Catellatospora sp. TT07R-123: one gene and its partner. The protein of the gene in region 2 interacts with the protein of the main gene of each other region in a pairwise test. Links are inferred from orthologs where the notes say so. Each region holds a gene or a part of one and is shown on either strand. Other genes may lie near its edges.

Region 1 (5,388 bases), on a different replicon or contig from region 2:
CGGAGGGCGACGACACGATCGTGCGCGCGGTCGCGGGGGACAAGATCGGTACCCTGATCACGGCGGACTAGGCCGGCCGGCCCCGCGCGGGGCCGACCTTCCGCACGCCTTCCGGGTGCGGGCGGTACCCTATGGCCGCGCGACGACGTGCCCGGTAACGGCGGGTTGCGCCGCTGAATGAACGTTACGCCGCCGGCAGGCGGATGATCGAAGACAGAGCACCGAGACGAGACGGAGAAGCCCGTGATCGACGACACGCTCCTTGAGGCCGAGGAGAAGATGGACCGGGCGGTCGACCACGCCAAGGAGGAGTTCGCGGCGATCCGGACCGGCCGGGCCAACGCGGCGATGTTCTCCAAGATCGTGATCGACTACTACGGCACGCCCACGCCGCTGCCGCAGATGGCTTCGATCGGCGTGCCGGAGCCGCGCATGGTGATCATCAAGCCGTACGACACCTCGCAGATCGGCGCCATGGAGCGGGCGATCCGTGACTCCGACCTGGGGGTGAACCCCGGTAACGAGGGCACCCAGCTGCGGATCATGGTCCCGCCGATGACCGAGGAGCGCCGCCGCGACATGACCAAGATCGCGCGGAGCAAGGGCGAGGACGCGAAGGTCGCCATCCGCAACGTGCGCCGCAAGGCCAAGGAGGAGCTCGACCGCATCGTCAAGGACGGCGAGGCGGGCGAGGACGACGGGCGCCGCGCGGAGAAGGAGCTCGACGACCTGACCGCCAAGTACGTGGCGCACATCGACGAGCTCATCAAGCACAAGGAAGCCGAGCTGCTCGAAGTCTGATGAGCCACTCCTACGACCCGGACCCTCGCCGGTCCGACGCCACCCGGGCGCGGCGCCCCTACGATGCCGCGCCCGACGCGTATACCGCCTCCTCCGACGGCCACGGCCCTGCCGACCGCGACTACGGCTCGCCGGACCGCGACTACGGCTCCGGCGACCGCGACTACGGCTCGCCGGACCGTGACTTCGGCTCCGGTGAGCGGGGCCACGGCTCCGGCGAACACGGCCAGGGTTCCCCGGACCAGGGCTACTACTCCGCCGACCCCGACTTCCGTTACGCCGGCCGTGACTACGAACCGGCCGACCGGGAGGACGAGCTGTCGGGAGGCCGCCGGCACCGCCGGGAGGAGCCCGTCGGGGCACCCGCGGCGTCCGCCGAGGAGCCCAAGCGTGACTACGGCCGGGCCGGGCGCAACGTGCCGGTCTCCATCGCCGTGGCCGTCGGCCTGCTCGTGGTCATCCTGGCCCCGCTGTTCTTCGCCAAGCCGCTGTTCCTGGCCGTACTGGTGGCGGCGGGCGGGCTCGGCATCTGGGAGATGACCCGCGCCCTGGCCACCTCCGGCGCCAAGCCGCCGCTGATCCCGCTGGTCGCCGGCGGTGCCGCGATGATCGGGCTGGCCTGGTTCTCCGGCGTCGAGGCGCTCAGCATCGGCCTGCTGGTCACGGTCCTGGCCACCATGGTCTGGCGGATGGGCGACGGCCCGGCGGGCTACCAGCGCGACATCGGCGCCGCGGCGCTGATCATCGTGTACGTCCCGTTCCTGCTCGCCTTCGCGGCGCCGCTGACCACCCCGGCCGACGGCAAGTGGCGGATCGTGGCGACGCTGGCGGCGGTGGTGCTCTCCGACACCGGCGGGTTCGTGGCGGGTGTGCTGTTCGGCAAGCACCCGATGGCCCCGACGATCAGCCCGAAGAAGTCCTGGGAGGGCTTCGCCGGCTCGATCGTGGCGACCGCGGCGGGCAGCGCCGCGATCCTGTGGGGGCTGCTGGACGTGGCGCCCTGGTGGGGTGCGTTGTTCGGGGTGCTGGTCTCGATCGCGGCGGTGCTGGGCGACCTGGCCGAGTCCCTGCTCAAGCGGGACCTCGGCATCAAGGACATGAGCAACATCCTGCCCGGCCACGGCGGCATCATGGACCGGCTCGACTCGATCGTGTTCGCCGTGCCCACGGCGTATCTGCTCCTGTCGGTCATCGCGCCGACGTCCTGAGCGCGGATCCGCACCCGCGGTCCACCGCGGTATTGCTCCGCACCACCCTGGCGCCGTGAGGGTGGTGCTGAGCGGCCGCTACTGCGGGTGACGGAACCCCGACAGGGGTGAGGTCGACCACAGGGAACGCCTGGTGAACACCGCTAGCAGCGCGGTTGGCACCCTCGGGGGCTGTCGACCCGGTACGGACGTGGGACACTGGCTAGGTCATGACGAGCCTGCCCTTGATCTCAGTTACCGACGGTGACGCCGCGAATGCACGCCGCGCGTCCATGCCGCCGCGCCACCTGGCCGACCTCGACCTGTCCGAACGGCGGACCGCCGTCGCCGAGCTCGGCGAGCAGCCGTTCCGCGCCGGCCAGTTGTCGACCCACTACTTCGGGCGGCTCGAACGCGACCCCGCGGGGATGACCGACATCCCGGCCGCCGCCCGCGAGCGGCTGACCGGTGGTCTGCTGCCCCGCCTGCTCACCCCTGTCCGCGAGATGACCTGCGACGACGGCGACACCCGCAAGGCGCTGTGGCGGCTGCACGACGGCTCCCTGGTGGAGAGCGTGCTGATGGGGTATAGCGACCGGGTGACCGTCTGCATCTCCAGCCAGGCCGGGTGCGGCATGGCCTGCCCGTTCTGCGCGACCGGACAGGCCGGGCTGACCCGCAACCTGTCCACCGCGGAGATCGTGGACCAGGTCGTCTACCTGGCGGGCGTGGCCGCCTCGGGCGTCATGCACGGGACCCCGCGTCGGCTGAGCCATGTCGTCTTCATGGGCATGGGCGAGCCGCTGGCGAACTACAACCGGGTCATCGCGGCGGTGCGCCGCCTGACCAGCCCCGCGCCGGAGGGCCTGGGGCTGTCCCAGCGCCACATCACGGTGTCGACGGTCGGCCTGGTGCCCGCGATGCGCAAGCTGGCCGAGGAGGATCTCTCCGTCACCCTTGCGCTCTCGCTGCACGCGCCCGATGATGACCTTCGCGATGAACTGGTGCCGGTGAACCAGCGCTGGAAGGTGTCCGAGGTGCTCGATGCGGCCTGGTCGTACGCGGCGCGCACGGGCCGCCGGGTGAGCATCGAGTACGCCATGATCAGAGATGTGAACGATCAGCCGTGGCGGGCCGACCTGCTGGGTCGCCTGCTATCGGGGCGGCTGGCACACGTCAATCTCATTCCGCTCAACCCCACGCCGGGCAGCAAGTGGGACGCCAGTCCCAAGCCGGTGGAGCGGGAGTTCGTCCGGCGGTTGCGCGCCGCCGGAGTGCCGACTACGGTGCGTGACACCCGTGGTCGTGAGATCGACGGCGCATGTGGGCAGTTGGCTGCGAGCGAGGTTGAGGCATGAGCACGGAGCACGGCATGAGTGGTGAGGGTCCGGCATGAGTTCTCATGGTCAGCGGTTCCGCCGACGCGCGGTGCGGCGCGGATACAAGGTCGACGAGGTCGACGTCTTCCTGGACCGGGTCGAGGCGACCCTCAACGGCGCCCCGACGGGCCCTGAGGTGCGCTCGCACGAGGTCCGCGACGTCGTCTTCCGGGTCCGCTTCGGCGGTTACGACGAGTGGCAGGTCGACCTGCACCTCGACCGGGTCGAGCGGCAGCTCGCCGAGATCGAGGAGCGGGTGTCGTCCAGCCCCGGGCGCGGCGCCGAGCTGCGCGCGACCATGAACCCTGCTCCACCTCCGCCTCCGCCGCCGCAGCCGGTGGCGACGCCGGGCGGCCCGCCCGGCCCGATGAACGCGCCGCCGCCGCTGCCGACGCGCACGCCCAACGCGAACGTGCCCACGGGCGCGATGCCGCGTTTCGACCAGCGCTTCGAGGAGCCGCAGCCGCAGTTCGCCGGGCCCCCGCCCGGTCCGCAGAACGGGTTCGACGGCTTCAACGGCGGCCACGGCCGTCCCGACATGACTAGCGAGATCCGGATGGAGCGGCCGCAGCCGCCCCGGATGCCGGAGCCGCCGCGCAACGAGCCCCCGCGCATCGACCCGTACGGGCCGAGTGCCGGGTTCAGCTCGCAGACCGGGCAGCAGCCCGTCTACGGGGGCGGCCTGCCGCAGCGCGGCGGGTTCGACAACGAGGCCACGGGCACGTTCAGCGCCCCGCGCGGCGGGTTCGACAACGACGCGACCGGCACGTTCAACGCGCCGCGCGGCGGCTACGACAACGAGGCCACGGGCACGTTCAGCGCCCCGCGCGGCGGGTTCGACAACGACGCGACCGGCACGTTCAACGCACCGCGCGGCGGCTACGACAGCGACGCGACCGGCACGTTCGGGGCGGTGCCCCCGGCGCCGGCGGTGTCGTCGTACGGCGGTGGCGGTTTCACGACGCCCCCGCCGCCGCCTCCGCCCGCCCCGGCGGGCCCGGCCTACACCGGCGAGCTCCAGCGCGTGGACCAGCTGCGGCGCACGTTCCAGCTGCGCCGGTTCGGCAGCGGCTACGACCCGCAGCAGGTGGACCGGCTGTTCGAGAGCCTGCTCGGCTCGCTGTCCGGCCGCAGCGGCGGCCCGGTCAGCGATGGCGAGCTGGACCCGTCGCGGCTCAGCCTGGTGCCCGGCGGCTACTACGAGGCCGAGGTCGAGCAGGCGCTGCGCGAGATCCGTGAGATCGTCGGCCGCCGCTGACCTGGTAGACACGACGGCCCCGGTCCGCTGACCCAGTCAGCGGCCGGGGCCGTTCCACGTGCTCAGCTCACTCGCGCAGGCCGTTGCGGCGCAGCACCGCGTCGATGATCATGATGGCGGCGAGGATGCCGGCCACGAGGATCAGCCAGATGTTCTCCACGTTGCCCCGGTGGTTACCGGCGAGCATCAGCAGCAGCATCACGATGACGACGACGCCCGCGATCCGGGCGGCCTTGACCGGGGTCTTCGCGTGCTGGTCAGGTGAGGTTACCGGCTCTTGTGCGGCCACGGTCTGCTTCCTTGTCTCTCGGTCCGCGCGCTCGCCACGGCGCTGGCCACGGCGGCGACAAGCACAGTCTGGCATGAGCGAGCGGAGCGAGCTCATCATGGGGCACAGTTCGGCTGGTGCCTCGTGTCGGTCGTCCGCGCAGCGGGCGACCGACACGAGCTGGTGCTGGGCGGTCGCGTCGGGGCGGATACGGCTCCGGTAGCGTCTAAGGCTGCACCACCAGCAGCGAGAGGGGAACGAGCAGTGCGGATCACCGGTACGGGTCACGCCAGCATGCGCATCGACACGGCGGCGGGCTCCATCCTGTGCGACCCCTGGGTGAACCCGGCCTACTTCGCCTCGTGGTTCCCGTTCCCGGACAACTCGCAGCTGGACTGGGACGTCCTCGGTGACGTCGACTACCTGTACGTCTCCCACCTGCACCGCGACCACTTCGACGCCAAGCACCTCAAGCGCTTCGTGTCGAAGAAGGCG
Region 2 (5,528 bases):
GTGCTGCTGGCCCGGCTGGCCGCCGCGACCGTCCTGGCCCTGGTGGCCGGGGTGCTGGGCTGGCTCGTGTTCGCCTCCCCGGTCCTGGGCGTGCACGAGATCTACGTCGAGGGCGCGCTGATCCTCGACGCCGACCAGGTGCGCGAGGCGGCCGCCGTGCCGCTGGACACGCCGCTGGCCCGGGTGGACACCGACGCGGTGGCCGCCCGGGTCGCCGCCCTGCCGCCCGCGCTGTCGGTCGAGGTGTCGCGCAGCTGGCCGTCCACTCTGGTCATCACGGTCACGGAGCGCACGGCGGTGGCCGGGGTTCCGGTCGGAAAGAAGTATGATCTTTTCGACGATCATGGTGTGATCTACCGTACGGTCTCCAGCCTGCCCGCCGGTCTCGTGCGGGTGCGGCTGGCCACGCCCGGACCGCAGGACGTCTCCACCCAGTCGGCGCTCGTGGTGATCCGGGCGCTGACCAAGGAGCTGCGGGCCGAGCTGGACACCCTGGTCGTGGACGGTCCGGCGCGCATCCGGCTGGAGCTGCGCGGCGACCGGATCGTGACCTGGGGGGACGCGGAGGAGAGCGCCGACAAGGCGAGGGTGGCCACGTCCCTGCTGCGCAAGCCGGACAAGCTGATCGACGTCAGCGGCGTGCCGGACGTGGTCACGCTGGGCTGAGTGGCGCGACTACTCCACAGTGGAGTACGAGACACGCCGTCGCGGTCCTTGGATCACGGCGTGCCGACGCTTACGTTTTCGTACAAGACAATGATTGACATAACCGTAAGGCTCTAGTAGAGGTTTAGGGTTTTTGCCCCAGACCACTGCCGGAGCGCGGCACCGGAGGCCGTCCTCCCCGCCGCGACACGCTAGGCCGGGTGAGGGCGCTGCTCTCGCCCTTGTGGCACGAGAGCCTCGAAGGAAGGGCCCGATGACACCTCCGCACAATTACCTCGCGGTCATCAAGGTCGTCGGCATCGGCGGCGGCGGCGTGAACGCGGTGAACCGCATGATCGAGGTCGGTCTCAAGGGCGTGGAGTTCATCGCCATCAACACCGACGCGCAGGCGCTGCTGATGAGTGACGCCGACGTCAAGCTCGACGTCGGCCGCGAGCTCACCCGTGGCCTGGGTGCCGGCGCCAACCCCGATGTCGGCAAGAACGCCGCCGAGGACCACCGCGACGAGATCGAGGAGGTGCTCAAGGGCGCCGACATGGTCTTCGTCACCTGCGGCGAGGGCGGCGGCACCGGCACCGGCGGCGCGCCCGTGGTCGCCAACATCGCCCGCAAGCTCGGCGCGCTCACCATCGGCGTGGTCACGCGGCCGTTCTCGTTCGAGGGCAAGCGCCGTCAGGTGCAGGCCGAGTCGGGCATCGAGGAGCTGCGCAACCAGTGCGACACGCTCATCGTGATCCCGAACGACCGGCTGCTCGCGCTCGGCGACCGCGGCATCACGATGATGGACGCGTTCCGCCAGGCCGACCAGGTGCTGCTCTCCGGTGTCCAGGGCATCACCGATCTGATCACGACCCCCGGTCTGATCAACCTGGACTTCGCCGACGTCAAGAGCGTCATGTCCGGCGCGGGCAGCGCACTGATGGGCATCGGCAGCGCCCGGGGCGACAACCGCGCCGTCGAGGCGGCCGAGCGCGCCATCTCCAGCCCGCTGCTGGAGCAGAGCATGGACGGCGCGCGCGGCGTGCTGCTGTCCATCGCGGGCGGCTCCGACCTCGGCCTGTTCGAGATCAACGACGCGGCGCAGCTGGTCACCGACGCGGCCCACCCGGACGCGAACATCATCTTCGGCGCGGTGATCGACGACGCGCTCGGCGACGAGGTGCGGGTGACGGTGATCGCGGCCGGGTTCGACGGCGGGTCGCCGTCGTACAAGCCGGTGGAGATCCCGCGCAAGGTGGCCCCGCCGGTGGAGGCGCCGACGCTGCGCCACCCGACGCCCACCAGCACGCCCCCGGCGCAGTCGCAGCGCAAGGTCCTGTTCGACGACGTGGACGTGCCGGACTTCCTGAAGAACGGCTCGTAACCCGACCCGCGCCGGGGGCTCCCGCCGCGACCGGCGCTGTGTGCGCCGTCGCGGGCCGGGCGGCCCCCGCCGGGTCCGCCCGGCCCGCTTTGCATAGACGTTGGCCTATTACGATGACAATCCGACCCGGTTTGTCGCCGTGATAGGCCAACGTCTATGAAGGGCCTCGCCCGTCGCTCGGCCACGATCCCACCCACGAACGGCTCGACCATGACTGATCTGGATCGGCGCGAGCAGATCGCGCGCAACCTCGCGGCGGTGCGTGAGCGCATCGCCGCCGCCGCCCGCCGCGCCGGACGCGACCCCGCCGAGGTGACCCTGGTCGCGGTGACCAAGACCTACCCGGCCGCCGACGTGCTCCATCTGGTGGCGCTCGGCGTCACCGAGGTGGGCGAGAACCGCGACCAGGAGGCCGCGCCCAAGGCCGCCGAGGTGGCCGCCGCCGGGGCGGCCCCGCACTGGCACTTCATCGGCCAGCTCCAGCGCAACAAGGCGCGCTCGGTGGCGGCGTACGCGAGCATGGTGCAGTCGGTCGACTCGGTCCGCCTGGCCGCCGCCCTGGGCGAGGCCGCCGCGCGGCTGCGCCAGACCCCGCTGGACGTGCTGGTGCAGCTCAGTGTGGACGGTGACCCCCACCGCGGCGGGGCGCTGCCGTCCGGTGACGACCCGGACCGCGCGCTGCTGCGGGTGGCCGGGGCGGTCGCGGCCAGCCCGTCGCTGCGGCTGCGCGGAGTGATGGCGGTCGCGCCGCTGGAATGGGCGCCGGATCTCGCTTTCGCGGAGGTGGCGAAGTGCGCCACACTGGTCCGCGCGGTGCATCCTGATGCGACGGTGATGTCCGCAGGGATGAGCGACGATCTGGACGAGGCGGTGGCCGCGGGCGCGACACATGTGCGTATCGGCAGCGCATTGCTCGGAATGCGACCAGCCCTGCGGTAGCCTGGCGGCGGGCACCGAATTACACGAGTGTGGTTAACCCGCACGAGTGAAGTAAGAGGTGCAGCAGGTACCGGCTTCAGGTGGGGCGCCGTGCGGCGGCGTCGGGACGACGAGGGTTGGGGCACCACGGCGGCGCGCCGCGAACGCGCCTACGGGGGTGGACCCTACTTCGGAAGCGGGTGCCTGCGCGAGAGCGGCATTGGCACGGGGGTCTGTGCCGCACGGCGGACGGAGGGGCGCGGCAATGGGCGCACTGCGGAAGGCGGGTGTCTGGCTCGGGCTGGTCGAGGACGATGACGAGCACGAGTACGACGAGCCTGCCTACGACAAGGGCTACACCTCCACATACCGTGACCGCGGCAGCCGCCGCGGCGAGCGCAGCGACGACCGGTACGGCCGGGGCGCGGGCCGGTACGAGGACCTCGGCGACGACGAGGATGAGGACCTGGACGAGGCGCCGCCGGTGCCGCGTACCCGGGTGGCGGCCGACCGCAGCGGCTCGGCCCGCCTGGAGGCCGCGCGCGAGTCGGCGCGCGCCGAGGCGACCCGCCTGAACGTCGAGGCGCGGCTGGAGGCCGCGCGGGCGGAGCGGGCCACGGTCCGCCCGATCACCGCGACCACGCGGCCGCTGTCGGCGACCACGTCCACCGCTCCGGCGACGCGCGACAACCTCGCGCTGGCGTCCGTGGCGCAGCCGCAGCAGCGGATCGCCCCGGTGACCGAGGACAACCGCCCGCAGATCACGACCCTGCATCCCACCACGTACAACGAGGCGCGCCAGATCGGGGAGCGGTTCCGCGACGGCACGCCGGTGATCATGAACCTGACGGAGATGGACGAGGCTGACGCCAAGCGTCTGGTGGACTTCGCGGCGGGACTCGCATTCGGGTTGCGGGGTACGATCGAGCGCGTCACCAACCGGGTGTTCCTGCTCTCACCGGCCAACGTCCAGGTAACCGCCGAGGACAAGGCCAAGATCGCCGAGGGCGGGTACCTCAACCAGAGCTAGTCCTACCGAGGGACTCCGACAGACGTGTTCTCACCTGTGCTGCAAGTCGTCTACCTGGCGCTGTACCTGTTCTATCTGGTGCTGCTGGGCAGGTTCGTGCTGGGTGCGGTGCTGGCCTACGGCCGGCGCTGGCACCCGGTCAGGGGATCCGCCGCCGCGCTGGAAGTGGTGTGGAGCGTCACTGATCCGCCCCTCAAAGCGTTGAGGCGTGTGATCCCGCCTTTGCGCATTGGTACCGTGAGCATCGACCTGAGCTCCCTTGTTCTGCTGGTTATCCTATCCGTTCTGATGTACTTCGTAAGGCTGGCGATCCGCGGGTGACCCCCACCCGTTCGATCGCCGACCTGCGCGGCCGCGACTGACCCGAGGAGTTTCGATGCCGCTCACCCCGGCCGACGTGCACAACGTCGCCTTTAAGAAGCCCCCGATCGGCAAGCGGGGGTATGACGAGGAGGAGGTCGACGCCTTCCTTGACGAGGTCGAGCGCGAACTCGCCCGTCTGATCGAAGAGAACAGCGAACTGCGCATGCAGGTCGAGCGGGGCGGCGGTGGCCGTCCGGCGGGCCCCGGTGGCCCCGACCCGCGCCTGGCCGCTGAGCTCAACGAGATGAAGGCCCAGCTGGACCGCATGCAGCGCGACAAGTCCGCGGCCGAGCAGGCCGCCCGCGCGATGCAGGGCGAGCTGGACCAGCTGCGCGGCGGCGCCAGCAGCATGGCCGCCGCGGCCGCGATGTCGGGTCCCGAGGGCGAGCAGCAGGCGCTGCGGGTGCTCATGATGGCCCAGCGCACGGCCGACGACCACGTCTCCGACGCCCGCCGCGAGGCGGACAAGGTGCTCTCCGAGGCGCGCGCGAAGGCCGAGGAGGTCACCCGCGACGCCCGGGCCAAGGCCGACGCGCTCGAGCGCGACGCCCGCCAGCGCCACCAGGAGGCGATCAGCGGCCTGGACGCCAAGCGCACCGCCCTCCAGCAGCACATCGACACGCTCAAGCAGTTCGAGCGCGAGTACCGCACCCGCCTGAAGGCGTACCTGGAGAGCCAGCTGCGCGACCTCGAAGGCCGCGGGCAGAGCCTGGAGGCCGAGATCGGCCGCGAGGACCGCGCCGCGGGCGGCCTGGCCGCCGCCGGTTCCGGCTCCTTCAACGGCCGCTGACGGCCGCACTCCGCGAACCTCCCGGCCGGCCCGCACGATCAGCGGGTCGCCGGGGCGGGACGGACGCATCCGCCCGTCCCGCCGGACACTCCAGTCGCCCCAGGGCCCGCCACCGGCGCGCCGCGACCGGCCGTGTCCGGTGCACCACCCTGATCGAACCGCACCGCAGCATCGCCCCTCACGCACATCGAAGCACTGCGGCAGCCTCACCCCTCGTCGCTGCCGTCGCACGCAGATAGCAGAGAGAAGAACGACCCGGCGCCCGCCGGGCCGGCCATCCGGGCCGGTGCCGGGCCCGTGGTCGGCCGGTGCGGGACCCTCCCGTGCCGGAGCGAGATGGGTTCGGCGGGCCGCGGCACGGTCACGTTCACCGCTGCTCGGCGAGCCCTCGACACCTG

What was found. The genes of interacting proteins can lie anywhere in the genome.
Region 1: the proteins of ftsZ (region 2) and rlmN interact in binary tests that used the Escherichia coli proteins (3 or more experiments, as listed by UniProt). The link is inferred for Catellatospora sp. TT07R-123 from one-to-one orthologs.

Annotation. Positions count from the first base shown.
Region 1 is NZ_BNEM01000002.1:3,493,859-3,499,246, reverse strand. The notes cover bases 1,515-4,282. They hold rlmN (23S rRNA (adenine(2503)-C(2))-methyltransferase RlmN), read left to right. Parts: upstream 1,515-2,218; coding sequence 2,219-3,346; downstream 3,347-4,282. Other genes in these bases: Cs7R123_RS35325 (DivIVA domain-containing protein), read left to right, coding at 3,381-4,282; Cs7R123_RS35335 (phosphatidate cytidylyltransferase), read left to right, coding at 1,515-2,009. Outside these bases: pyrH (UMP kinase), read left to right, coding at 1-71; frr (ribosome recycling factor), read left to right, coding at 244-801; more of Cs7R123_RS35335, read left to right, coding at 801-1,514; more of Cs7R123_RS35325, read left to right, coding at 4,283-4,625; Cs7R123_RS35320 (DUF2631 domain-containing protein), read right to left, coding at 4,693-4,914; Cs7R123_RS35315 (Rieske 2Fe-2S domain-containing protein), read left to right, coding at 5,158-5,388.
Region 2 is NZ_BNEM01000001.1:2,646,266-2,651,793, reverse strand. The notes cover bases 67-2,974. They hold ftsZ (cell division protein FtsZ), read left to right. Parts: upstream 67-919; coding sequence 920-2,029; downstream 2,030-2,974. Other genes in these bases: Cs7R123_RS11215 (YggS family pyridoxal phosphate-dependent enzyme), read left to right, coding at 2,240-2,968; Cs7R123_RS11225 (cell division protein FtsQ/DivIB), read left to right, coding at 67-666. Also shown: more of Cs7R123_RS11225, read left to right, coding at 1-66; Cs7R123_RS11210 (cell division protein SepF), read left to right, coding at 3,213-3,977; Cs7R123_RS11205 (YggT family protein), read left to right, coding at 4,002-4,298; Cs7R123_RS11200 (DivIVA domain-containing protein), read left to right, coding at 4,354-5,130. UniProt on the Escherichia coli protein: Essential cell division protein that forms a contractile ring structure (Z ring) at the future cell division site. The regulation of the ring assembly controls the timing and the location of cell division.